DNA from 3 places in the Paenibacillus mucilaginosus 3016 genome. Region 2 is predicted to be linked to each of the others. Evidence: predicted binding sites of a transcription regulator. Region 2 holds the regulator's gene; each other region holds the start of a gene.

Region 1 (4,216 bases), 4.3 Mb from region 2:
GGCTGCTGCGGCGCTTCGGTTAACTCAGGACTATGGATTGCCATCCGCCCTTGAGCTATGTTGGTGTGGAAGCGATTGCACACATCCACTTTGGAACAATGAGGAGAGATGACCTGATGAAATCGAAAAAATCCGTACCGTTGGCCCTGGGGGCATTCCTGCTGGTAACCGCCGCGGCGCCTTGGGGAGCCCTGCCGGATGCAGCCTCCGCAGCCTCCGCTGGAACGGAAGGAGCCGTATTCTCAGCCTCAACGATGAAGGAGCAGGAGCAAATGACCAAGCAAGCGATCGTCGATTCTTCTTACCAAGGAACCGAAGGGGCTGTTATCGACGGCGTCAAGCAGTACCGTTCCGTTCAGAAAGCCATCTCGGATGTGCCGGCGGACCAGGCGTCGCCTTATGTCATCTATCTGAAGGCAGGGGTCTATAAGGAAGTACTCAACGTGGACAAGCCGTATGTTACTCTCGTAGGCGAGAACGCGAAGCGTACGGTGATTACCTATGATAATGCCAGCGGCACACCGAAGCCGGACGGCAGCGGCACGTACGGAACCACGGGCAGCGCCACGGTGACGGTCAAGGGAGAGAATTTTACGGCGGTCAGCGTAACGTTCGAGAACTCATTCGACGAGGCGAATTCGCCGTACCAGAACAAGCAGGCCGTAGCGATCAAGACGCAGGCGGACCGCGCGATCTTCAAGGACTGCCGCTTTATTGGCAACCAGGACACGCTCTACCCGAACCTCGGCCGCCAGTATTTCGTGGACTCTTATATTGAAGGGGACGTCGACTTCATTTTCGGCGCCGCCACGGCGGTCTTCGAGAATTCCCGCATCCACTCTCTGGACCGCGGTTCCGATACCAATAACGGCTATATTACGGCAGCCAGCACACTGAACTCCAATCCGTACGGCTACCTGTTCATCAACTGCCGGCTGACAAGCGATCCGGGTATGGAGGGCACGGTTTCTCTGGGACGTCCATGGCAGCCAGGCGGCAATACGAATGCCATAGCGAGCGTCGTGTTCAAGCACACCCACATGGGCAGCCACATCACGTCGACGGGCTGGGTGGATATGGGGGCCTCCAAGGCGGAGAACGCGCGCTTCTTCGAATATGACAGCAGAGGACCGGGGGCGCTGGAGAGCCTAACGCGTCCGGTGCTCACCAAAGAGCAGGCGGATCTTCACACGCCGGAGGCTTACTTCGGTGACTGGGATCCGAAGAAAGTGCTGGAGGGGCTCAGTCCATCCTTTGCCAATCCGTCCCTCGGACATCATTAAATACGCAGGAAGAGCAATCCCCCGGCCGGCCGCCGGAGGATTTTTTGGCATCTGTCCGGCCCCTTCTTTGAAAGCGTTCAGACTTTTGTCTATTTTTTGATCAAAAAGTGAATAATCTTTGAACAAACCGGGTAAAGTATGGTATACTGATCTTGCCTTACTAAAGCACTTACATTATCTGTTTTGGAGTGAATCCTATGACGACAAAAACAGCGGCAGTACAAAGCGAAATGCAGGGAGAGCGGGATGTAAACCGCCTCGTGGGTTGGATGACTGCAGCAGCATGGATCTTCCTGGGCTTCGGACTTCTTCTTAGCCTGTTTAACTTACATCACTTCAGCGATCGCAACCCGAGCCTCATGGTAGGAATCGGCTGCATGGTCGGCAGCGTTCACATTTACGTCATGCGGACTGCGATCCACCTGGTCCATTCCCGCGCATCCAATTCGGAGAAATAAGGCGGAAATACCGGCCCAAAACCATACAGATTAGGTTAATTTTTGGAACACCCCCAACCGGAACCAGTCCGGACGAGGGTGTTTTTTGCGTTTTTGTCGGCTTGGTGACAAACTTGTTGCAGAGAAAAGGCGAAGTTTTGACGTATTTGTTAACCCCCGCGTAAAGCCGGAGAGAATCTGCTATGTTATACATATCACTTCTGCTTGTAGTCGTAAGTCATCAAAATGACGCCGGATGGAGGACGGATAGCCTATACATTCCCCTGAACTTCCAAAGGCAGAACTTTGAGAACTTGCGTTTGTGATTTTTGTCACAAGTTTTACCTTTTCGTTATGTTAAGATGTCAACCGTAGAATGAGGAGAATGGAGGACCACCCACCATGCAACAAACAAAACGGACGCTTCGCAGGGCACTTCCGATGCTGCTCCTGCTTGCAGGCGTGCTGCTGCTCTCGGCCTGCGGTGAGCAGCCAATGGTTCTGGACCCGAAGGGGCCGATCGCCTCGGACCAGAAGGATTTGATTCTGATCTCATCCCTCTTGTGCGCCGTGATTCTCTTTCCGGTTCTCGGCCTGACCGCCTACATCGTATGGAAATACCGTGAGCGGGAAGGCAGTACGGCGGCCTACGAGCCGCATTTCTCCCACAGCACCAAGCTCGAATTGATCTGGTGGGGGATTCCGATCCTTATCATCATTATTTTGGCTGCCGTAACGGCCCGATATACGTATGCGCTCGAGCCGACGAAGCCAATCGAGTCCGAGAAGAAGGCAATCACGATTCAGGCAACCTCGCTTGACTGGAAGTGGCTGTTCACTTATCCGGAGCAGGGGATCGCAACGGTCAACTACCTGCAGATTCCGGAGGATGTGCCGGTGAAGTTCGAGCTTACCAGCGACGCGCCGATGAACTCCTTCTGGATCCCGCAGCTGGGCGGGCAGATGTACACGATGTCCGGCATGGGCATGACGCTCTTCCTGCAGGCCGACCATGAAGGCCGGTATTACGGGTCGGGCGCGAACTTCAGCGGCGAGTACTTCGGCGACATGAAATTCTTCGTGGACGTCAAGCCGCAAAGCCAGTTCGACGCCTGGGTTCAAGAAGTCAAGGCTTCGCCGGAGAAGCTCACGAACGATTCGTACGAGAAGCTGGCGGAGAAAGGGACTTCCCCGGTGGTCCTGTACTCTTCGTTCCCGGAAGGCCTGTTCCAGCGCATTGTCACCAAGTATGCTCCGGGCGGCCACGCTCACGGGCAGCATAACGAACCGACGCCTCAGTCGAAGACCGATCCGGTGCAGCAGCCGCTGCCTGACGCCAAGGAAGACCATACCCAGGGCGGCTCGACCGGCACGGACCATTCGGGACACACGGGCCATTAATCCGGCTTGAACACCCGCTAACACAGGCAACCCTGTGAATTACAAGGAGAAAACCAGCGAAAGGAAGTCCTCTACATGCTCGATAAGATACAAGAGTTTGCATCCGAGTTTTTCGTTACCGGGGACCCGCTGATCCTGGGGGCGCAAGTCAGCATCGCGATCGCGATGGTGGCCATCGTGTTCGTCCTGACCTACTTCCGCAAGTGGGTCTGGCTCTGGCGCGAATGGCTGACGACCGTCGACCACAAGCGGATCGGTATCATGTATATCATTTGCTCCATTCTCATGCTCTTCCGCGGCGGGGTCGACGCCCTGCTGATGCGTCTGCAGCTGGCCGTGCCGAATGCGGAATTCCTGCATCCCGAGCACTATAACCAGATCTTCACGACGCACGGCGTCATCATGATTCTCTTCATGGCGATGCCGCTTATGTTCGGCTTGTTCAACGTCATTATGCCGCTGCAGATCGGCGCGCGCGACGTAGCTTATCCGTTCCTGAACGCGCTGAGCTTCTGGCTCTTCTTCTTCGGCGCGATGCTCTTCAACGTCTCGTTCATCATCGGCGGTTCGCCGGATGCGGGTTGGCTCGCTTATCCGCCGCTGTCGGGTCTCGAGCACAGCCCGGGCGTAGGCCAGAACTTCTATATCTGGGGGATTCAGATCTCGGGTATCGGCTCCCTTGCCACAGGCATTAACTTTATCGTCACGATCCTGAAGATGCGCGCACCGGGCATGACGCTGATGAAAATGCCGATGTTCACCTGGTCCGTATTCTCCAGCTGTATCATCATTATCTTCGCGTTCCCGATTCTGACGGTGACGCTGGCACTGCTCTTCCTGGACCGCTTCCTCGGCGCGCACTTCTTCACGCTCGACGGCGGAGGCAACCCGATGATGTATATCAACCTCATCTGGATGTGGGGCCACCCGGAAGTATACATCGTTATTCTGCCGGCGTTCGGGATTTTCTCCGAGATCGTCGCAACGTTCTCCAAGAAGACCCTGTTCGGCTACAAGTCCATGGTCTTCGCCATGTTAATTATTAGCGTCCTTTCGTTCTTCACCTGGGTCCACCACTTCTTCACGATGGGCTCC
Region 2 (4,216 bases):
GCTGGGGGAAACGAAGCATGGCGATGAAGAAGAACTGCACTTTGCGGGACGGGGACGGCAGTTCTGGCACTCCGTCGAAAGCGATACGGAATCCTGTCTGAACCGTGCATGCCCCTGGTTCAAGCGCTGCTTCTATCACCGAGCGAGACACCAGGCGAATTCGGCCGACGTCATTATAACGAACCACTCTCTATTGTTCACGGATACGAAGGCGGAGAACCGGCTGCTTCCTTCCTATAAGCACCTGGTCATTGATGAGGCTCATCACTTTGAGGATGTGGCCGGCAAGCATCTGGGCATCGAGCTGCATTATCACGGCCTCTCGAATGCCATAGCCTGGCTGTATAAGGACAGCCGGGCCGGTCAGCTCTCCTCCCTGCGCTTCCGGCTGCAGCGTCACGAAGACGAGAAGGCCAGGACCTGGTGTTTAGTCGTTGACGAAGCGGTAGAGAAGCTGCTGGTACTCCGGGAGGAGTGGGAGAGTCTGTCCGAGATGCTGTATCAGCTGCTTGTCTCGCGTAGCGATCCATCGCAGCAGAGCGAAGGCAATGCGCTCGTCTACCGGGTGCGCAAAGAGAAATTGCCTTCCGGCTGGGAGAAGCTGATGGTCACGGAAGAAAATATCATGCTTCTGTTTAACGATACGCTGAAGAAAGTGGAGCGTCTCATCTCGGACATCAAGGAAGTACAGGACGATTACGATGTGCAGGGAGTTCTTACCGATCTCAGCGGGTCGGTCAAGGAGCTGCACCGGCAGAAGGATGCACTCCATTTCTTCATGACGATGCCGGATGAGAACTATGTGTACTGGATGGAGGCCGGCCACTACAACAAGAACCGGTCGCTGCAGCTGTCTTCCGTACCGATCGACGTCAGTTCGATGCTTCAGGGACAGTTCTTCGGTGTGAAGGACAGTGTCATTCTAACCTCTGCGACCTTGTCCGTCGGCAAGTCGTTCGATTATACCTGCGAACAGCTGGGCCTTAAGAAAGACGAAGAGCAAGGGAAGCTGCGTACGGTGCAGCTGCCTTCTCCGTTCAACTACAGGGAGCAGGCCCTCGTCGTCATTCCAAGGGATTTTCCTACGCTCAAGGGGGCGGCAGGGGAGAAGGAATTCCTCGACCGGCTGATTCCATCGCTGGCGGAGGTAGCGCTGCAGACCCGAGGCCGGATGCTCGTGCTCTTCACCTCCAACCGGATGCTGAAGCTGGCGCATGCTGGACTTAAGGATGTGCTGGCTTCGTTCGGGATAACGGTTCTCGGGCAGGGAGTCGACAGCAGCAACCGCAGCAAGCTGACCCGGCTGTTCCAGAACAGCAAGGCTTGCGTCCTCCTCGGAACAAGCTCCTTTTGGGAAGGTGTGGACATCCCGGGCGATGCGCTGACCTGCCTGGCGATCGTGCGGCTTCCTTTCCAGCCGCCGAACCACCCTCTGGTCGAAGCGAAGACGGAGAAGCTCAAACAGCGGGGGATGAACGCTTTCATGAAGCTGTCCGTTCCTCAAGCGGTGATCCGGTTCAAGCAGGGCTTCGGGCGGCTTGTCCGGACCGCAGCCGATAAAGGCATCGTGATCATCTACGACACGAGAGTGATCGATACGCAGTACGGCAAGTATTTTCTGTACTCGCTCCCGGGTCCGAGGATCGAGCATATGAACTCGGCTCAGCTCGTGCCAAGAATAAAGCAGTGGATGGGTGAGAACGAAGCATGAAGACGATAAAAATATCGGAAGCGGTTGTCCGGAGACTGCCGATTTACCTGAGGTTCCTGAATGAACTCAGCAAGAAGAATGTGCAAACCGTTTCCTCACAGGATCTCGGCGTGAAGCTGGACTTGAATCCGGCGCAGATCCGCAAGGACCTCGCTTACTTCGGAGAGTTCGGCAAAAAAGGAATCGGTTATGATGTGGATTATCTGATTGAAAAGATCCGGCAGATTCTCAAGCTCGACAAGGTTATCCCCGTCGCCCTGGTGGGCGCGGGGAACCTCGGCCGGGCGCTCTGTAATTATAACGCTTACTTGAAGGATAACATGAAGATCGTCGCGGTGTTCGATGCGCAGGAGAACAAGATCGGCGAGTCGATCAATAACTTGAAGGTGAAGCCCATGTCCGAGCTGAACGAGGTCATCCAAGAGGCCAAGGTGCGCATCGGCATTATTACGGTGCCGGCTGCGGAAGCCCAGCAGGTTGCGGACCGGTTCGTCGAGTCCGGGGTGGAAGCGATATTGAATTTTGCACCGCTCATTATCAAGGTTCCATCCGAGGTGCGGGTGCATCACGCCGACTTCACGACGGAGCTGCAGAGTCTCGCATATTATCTGGACTAATTCGCGATGATAAGATCCTAGAACACCAAAAAGCCCGGAGCTGAAGCTCAGGGCTTTTTGGTCTGTTCCGAGTGCTACAGACTGAAGATAATCTTGTAAATCAAGTAGGCCAGAATCATCGAGATCGGGATAGTGATCACCCAGGTCATGATCATCCGGGTCACCGTCGCCCACTTGACATCATGGAACCGCATAACCGAGCCTGTTCCGATGATAGAAGACGAGATGACGTGCGTGGTGGACAGCGGCATCCCCAGGTGAGTAGAGACCTGAATGACGATGGAGGAGTTCAGGTCTGAAGCGAAGCCGTTGACCGGCTCGATCTTCAGGAGCTTCTTACTCATCGTCTTGATGATGCGCCAGCCGCCGATGGAGGTTCCGAGACCCATCGCCGTTGCCGCTGAAAGTTTAACCCAGAGCGGTACATCGAGTGTATCCTGATATCCCATCGATACGAGACCGAAGACGATAATACCCATTGCCTTCTGGGCGTCGTTGCCGCCGTGGGAGAAGGAGAGGAGACCCGCCGAGATGACCTGAAAGCTGCGGAACGTCCGGTTCAGCTTGGTCCGGGAGCTGTTCCCGCTCATGACGATGAGCTGGCGGATGATCCACATGATGATAAACCCGGTAGCAAAAGCGACCATCGGGGATAACACCAGAATAATGACGATCGAGCGGAAACCGTCCCAGTTGAGGGCGCCCATCCCTGCACCCGCAATGACCGCACCTGCAAGAGAGCCGATCAACGTGTGCGATGAGGATGACGGGATACCGTAATACCAGGTGAGCAGGTTCCAGATGATCGCCGAGATCAGGGCTGCGATAACGATATGCATGCCGTTCTCGATGGTTGCCGGGTTGGCGACCGAGCCGCCGACGGTCTTTGCCACTTCCGAGGAGAAGATGGCTCCGACAAAGTTGAGTATGGCCGCACCAAGGACGGCAACCCGCGGGCTAAGAGCACGGGTCGAAATGGAAGTGGCAATAGCGTTGGCCGTATCGTGAAAGCCGTTGATAAAGTCAAAGAGCAGCGCCAGTGCTACGATGACGATAATAGTTGTTAACATGGGTTCCTCCTAATGCTGCCGCTGGATCAAAGGGTATGGGTTGGAGTACGAACGGCTGCGTTAGGAGTAACGCAGAACTACGCTGTCGAGAATATCGGCTACGTCTTCGCAGGCATCCGTTGTTTCTTCCAGACGCTCGTACAGCTCCTTGAGTTTGAAGTCATGGTACGGGTCCTTCGGATTCATGAAGATTTCGCGGATTCCTTCGCGCATCAGACGGTCCGCCTCGTTCTCCAGGGAATTAATCTGAACCGTATGCTCGGAGAGCTGCATGTACTTCTTTTTGGCGAGAAGTTTGAAGGCGTCGAGAATGTGCTGACAGCTGGCCACGATGACCGCGGAAAATTCCTTCATATAATTATCGGAAACCGTAATGTTCAGATAGTCAAAACGGGCGATGGTCGCTTCGATGCCGTCGAGCACATCGTCAAGCTTCGTAGCCAGCACCATGATATCTTCACGGTCAATCGGCGTGATGAAAACCTTGTTCAGCCCTTTGTAGATCTGGTGTGTGATTTGGTCCCCTTTATGCTCAAGTTCTTTCAGCTGCGGGTAAAACGTCGCCGGCGGTTCGGTGCCCATGACCGCATCGCGGAACTTTTGCGCAGCATCCAGTGTATTTTCCGACGCTTTGATCAAGAGCAGCAAAAAGTCGGTGTCGTTTTTTTTGGTAAAAAGCATTGTTTTTGGCCTCCCAAGATTGTGAAAGATTGTGAAATTTACAAAAAATTAATAAATTTTTCGGGTTTTATGTAGGAAAACAGCCCAAATTCACACAAAATTAAAAATAACATACTCATGTAATGATTTGCAATCTT
Region 3 (4,216 bases), 1.5 Mb from region 2:
CAAAAGCCATCCCGGCGATCGTCGAGGCGTTGTGCATTTTTTCCCGGGCCACCGGATCCGCCGTTGCATAAGACTTCTCGAGGTTCTGGAACACGAGCTGGATTGCCTTCATTGCCAGGCCGTCCGTATAATCGTTCGCCATCACCGAGACGTACGCCTCAATCGCGTGGGTCAGTACGTCCATCCCCGTATCAGCGACCGCCGTCTTCGGCAGGGAGTACACATAGTCCGGATCGATGATCGCCACATCCGGCGTGAGCTCGTAGTCGGCCAGCGGGTATTTGGTCTGTCCCTGCTTCTTGTCGGTGATGACCGCGAAGGAGGTGACTTCCGAGCCCGTACCCGACGTCGTCGGAATCGCCACGAACTTCGCCTTGCGGCCGAGCCGCGGATATTTGTACACCCGCTTGCGGATATCCATGAATTTCTGCTTCAGCGACTGGAAGCTCGTCTCCGGATATTCGTAGAAGAGCCACATGGCCTTCGCCGCGTCCATCGGGGAGCCGCCGCCGAGGGCGATGATGCAGTCCGGCTGGAAGCGTTCCATGAGATCCGTGCCGCGCTCGACCGTATCCACCGACGGATCCGGCTCGACGTCGCTGAATACTTCCACAGCCACCGGCGTCTGGCGCTTGCGCAGGTAATGCTCCACGCGCTCCACGTATCCGAGCTGCACCATCATCGGGTCGGTGACGATCAGGATGCGCGAGATGTCGGGCATTTTCTCCAGGTACTGGGTCGCGCCCTTCTCGAAGTAGACCTTCGGCGGAATCTTGAACCACTGCATATTGACGGTGCGGTAGGCGACGCGCTTCACGTTGATCAGGTTGACCGCCGTAACGTTGGAGGTCGTCGAATTGTGGCCGTAGGAGCCGCAGCCGAGCGTCAGGGAAGGCAGGTTCGTGTTGTAGATGTCGCCGATCGCCCCGTGGGTGGACGGCGAATTCACGATGACGCGGCCCGTCTTCAGCGCAGCGGCAAAGTCGGCGATCACCGCATCATTCTTCGAGTGGATCACGGAGGAGTGGCCCATCCCGCCGAAGGCGGTCACTTCCGCGGCCCGCTGGATTCCCTGGACGGCGTTCTTCACCTTGTAGCACGCCAGCACGGGGCTGAGCTTCTCCGCGGAGAGCGGGTAAGCCGGACCTACACCCTGCAGCTCGGCGACCAGGATCTTCGTGTCGGCCGGAACGTTGATGCCGGCCATCTGCGCGATCTTCACGGCCGGCTGGCCGACGATCACGGCGTTCACCGCACACTTGTCGCTGTTGATGACAAGCTTCGATACCGCCTCGGTCTCTTCGCCGTTCAGGAAGTAGCAGCCGAACCCGATCATAAGGCGGCGCACTTCGGCGTAGACATCCTCTTCAATAATGACCGCCTGCTCGGAGGCGCAGATCATACCGTTGTCGAACGTCTTGGAGAGGATCAGGTCCGTGACGGCCTGCTTGAGATCGGCGCTCTTCTCGATGAAGCACGGCACGTTGCCGGGGCCTACGCCGAGCGCCGGCTTCCCTGTGCTGTAAGCCGCTTTGACCATCGAGGAGCCGCCGGTAGCCAGGACCAGCGCCACATCCGGATGGTTCATGAGCAGCCCGGTCGCTTCGACGGAAGGATGCTCGATCCACTGGATGCAGCCTTCCGGTGCGCCCGCCTTCACGGCTGCTTCCACGACGACGCGGGCGGCAGCCGCACTGCATTTCTGTGCGGACGGGTGAAATGCGAAGATGATGGGATTGCGGGTCTTCATGGCGATCAGAGATTTGAACATCGTGGTGGAGGTCGGGTTCGTGACCGGCGTTACCCCGGCGATCACGCCTACCGGCTCGGCTACTTTGCGGTAGTTCTCGTAAGGATTCTCCTCAATGACGCCCACCGTTTTGTCATACTTGATGCTGTGGTAGATGTACTCGGTCGCAAACAGGTTCTTCGTGATCTTGTCTTCGTAGACGCCGCGTCCGGTCTCTTCAACGGCCATCTTCGCGAGCTTCATGTGCTGCTCGAGCCCCGCGAGGGCCATCGCCTGCACGATCGCGTCCACCTGCGCCTGGTCGAGCCGCATGAATGCCTGCTGCGCCTTGATCGCCTTGGCGACAAGCCGGCCTACTTCCTGTTCCGCCGCCGGCTTTGCCTGTTCTTCCTGTTTCTCTCTAATCGCCATGTCTCTCCGCCTCCATGATTCGATTGGATTGCCTTTCCACAACCTATGTTACTATTTTCACAAACGTGGATCTGTGATCTGTTTTACAGCATCCGGCTGTATTTGAAAGTTTTTCATGGAGGTTGGCGGCGGGACGCTGCTGGTTGAGCATGGATACGTGATGCTTGTGACTTCGCGCACAATGGATGATCCTGCGAGCTGTGAGTTGGCTCACTCGGGGGAGCGGCCTTGCGTTTCACTTGATCCCGCTTCGATGGGACCAGGGACGGGACTTGAATCCCCTTGGTGAGCGTTCACCTGGGCTTGACATGACCCGCTTCGGTTGGACCAAGGGCGGTGAGTTGGCTCGCCTCCCTGCTCCGGGCTCCGTCCGAGGGAGTTCCACTGTGCCTCAGGCCGTCGTCAGATGGCCGAACGTTCCGTCGTGCCGCTTGTAGACCAGCTCCGTAACTCCGGTCTCCCGGTTGAAAAAGAGATGAAAGTCGTGCCCGAGCAGCTGCATCTCCAGCAGCGCCTCTTCGAGCTCCACCGGCTTCAGCTGGATGCGCTTGGACCGTACTACGCCGAGCTCCTCCGCGTCCTCGTAGGCGGCCGGCAGTGCCGGTTCCGCTCCGCCCGTCCGGCCGTCTCCGCGCCGGCTGCGGCGTCTGAGCCGCTCGCGCCACTTGCGGATCATCCGCTCAAGCTTGTCGGCCGCGAGGTCAATGGAGGCGTACATGTCCTCCTGCTTCTCCTCCGCGCGGAACACCGTCCCCTCTTCGTGGATAGTGACCTCCACCACATGGAGGTGTCTGTGCCCCTGCACGGAAAGGTTGATCTGCACATCGGTGCCTGGGTGCAGCCAGCCTTCCAGCCGGCCGATTTTGTCCTGCGCGTATGCTTCCAGTGCCGGAGTAACCTCGAAGTGTTTGCCGTGGACGTTCAGTCTCATCTCTCATCACTCCTCTTAAGCGAATAGGTAATCTACATCGGTCAGCACCTGCTCGGCCAGCGGGAACACGATCTGCTCCTCCTTGGCCAGGTGACTCTTCAGGATATAGCACGCCTGGATCAGCAGAGCGGCCGCCTTCTTCATCTCATCCTTCGGGGAGTCCGCGCGCAGCTTGTGGAACTCTCTCATGAACGTCTCCACATATTCCTCAGCCATCGCGTGCTCCTTCTCCATCATCCAGAGGGAAGGGATCATCGTCGGCTCCTGGCGGAGGCGGAAGTAGGACGCGAGGAACGGAAACAGCGTCTCTTCCTCCCAGCCGGAGTGGGCGTCCAGCTCCTGCATTACGCCGATCGTCCACAGCCGCAGGTGCTGCAGGCGCCCCCAGGCCTGGGCGCGGTTCTCGGCTTGGCCTACCTTCATGGCCTGCTCTTCCATCTCTTCGAGCAGACCGGCGAGCATCTCGTGTTCTTCTCTAAGCCGGTCCATCGCGGCTGACAATTCCGTGACATGGGCTTCGCCCGTACGTTCCATATGCGGTGGAGTAGATTGTTTCATGGTGTAATCCCTCCGTTACTTGCTGGAATGTTCTTTCTGACCTCATCATACGCTTCGCCGGAGTGCACTGTAAGTGAAGTGGATCACATCTCCAATGGACAACTTTAAAAATGGGAAAAGACCGTCCGTGGGCGGGTGATCCGGGCGGTCGGGTGGAGCTGTCGTTGTGCATAAACTTGGAACCCCTGTTTCATGTGCGGGTCCAGCCATTTCGGGCATTCGTGGGAACGGGCACGGTGCTTTAATCGCTGTAGATATAATTAAAAGCTGCCGCCCTCACAAAATTCTAAACCTTAAACCTCCTGCCCTGAGCTGACCCATGCATTTGTGTAATCGAGAGGGACAGGTATGGGCACACTGCTACCCTCCTCACGAAGCTCTGAACTATAAAACCTCCCATCATGTGCCGACCCATACGTTTGAGTGCTTGCCGGGTGGGTATGGGGCTCCAATCTGCGATGCTTTCACACCTCTCTCAACTTAAAACCTCCCATCATGTGCCGACCCATACGTTTGAGCACTGGCCGGATGGGTATGGGGCTCCAATCACTGTTGAAGTCGTGTTC

The links. The regulator Rex, encoded in region 2, represses fermentation and respiration genes when NADH is low (regulators of the CRP and FNR family bind a similar motif). The targets are predictions, from matches to a motif close to TTGTGAAATATTTCACAA.
Region 1: the regulator Rex is predicted to act here: its motif matches at 2,041-2,058, upstream of qoxA (cytochrome aa3 quinol oxidase subunit II).
Region 3: the regulator Rex is predicted to act here: its motif matches at 2,207-2,224, upstream of adhE (bifunctional acetaldehyde-CoA/alcohol dehydrogenase).

Annotation. Positions count from the first base shown of each region.
Region 1 covers NC_016935.1:7,954,094-7,958,309, reverse strand. The annotation lists gene PM3016_RS33045 (pectinesterase family protein) at 117-1,283, shown strand; gene PM3016_RS33040 (hypothetical protein) at 1,481-1,741, shown strand; gene qoxA (cytochrome aa3 quinol oxidase subunit II) at 2,123-3,121, shown strand; gene PM3016_RS33030 (cbb3-type cytochrome c oxidase subunit I) at 3,197-4,216, shown strand, end outside.
Region 2 covers NC_016935.1:3,497,153-3,501,368, forward strand. The annotation lists gene dinG (ATP-dependent DNA helicase DinG) at 1-1,711, shown strand, start outside; gene PM3016_RS15245 (redox-sensing transcriptional repressor Rex) at 1,708-2,328, shown strand; gene PM3016_RS15250 (inorganic phosphate transporter) at 2,403-3,398, opposite strand; gene PM3016_RS15255 (DUF47 domain-containing protein) at 3,459-4,079, opposite strand.
Region 3 covers NC_016935.1:1,963,419-1,967,634, reverse strand. The annotation lists gene adhE (bifunctional acetaldehyde-CoA/alcohol dehydrogenase) at 1-2,161, opposite strand, end outside; gene hpf (ribosome hibernation-promoting factor, HPF/YfiA family) at 2,553-3,092, opposite strand; gene PM3016_RS08860 (hemerythrin domain-containing protein) at 3,108-3,650, opposite strand.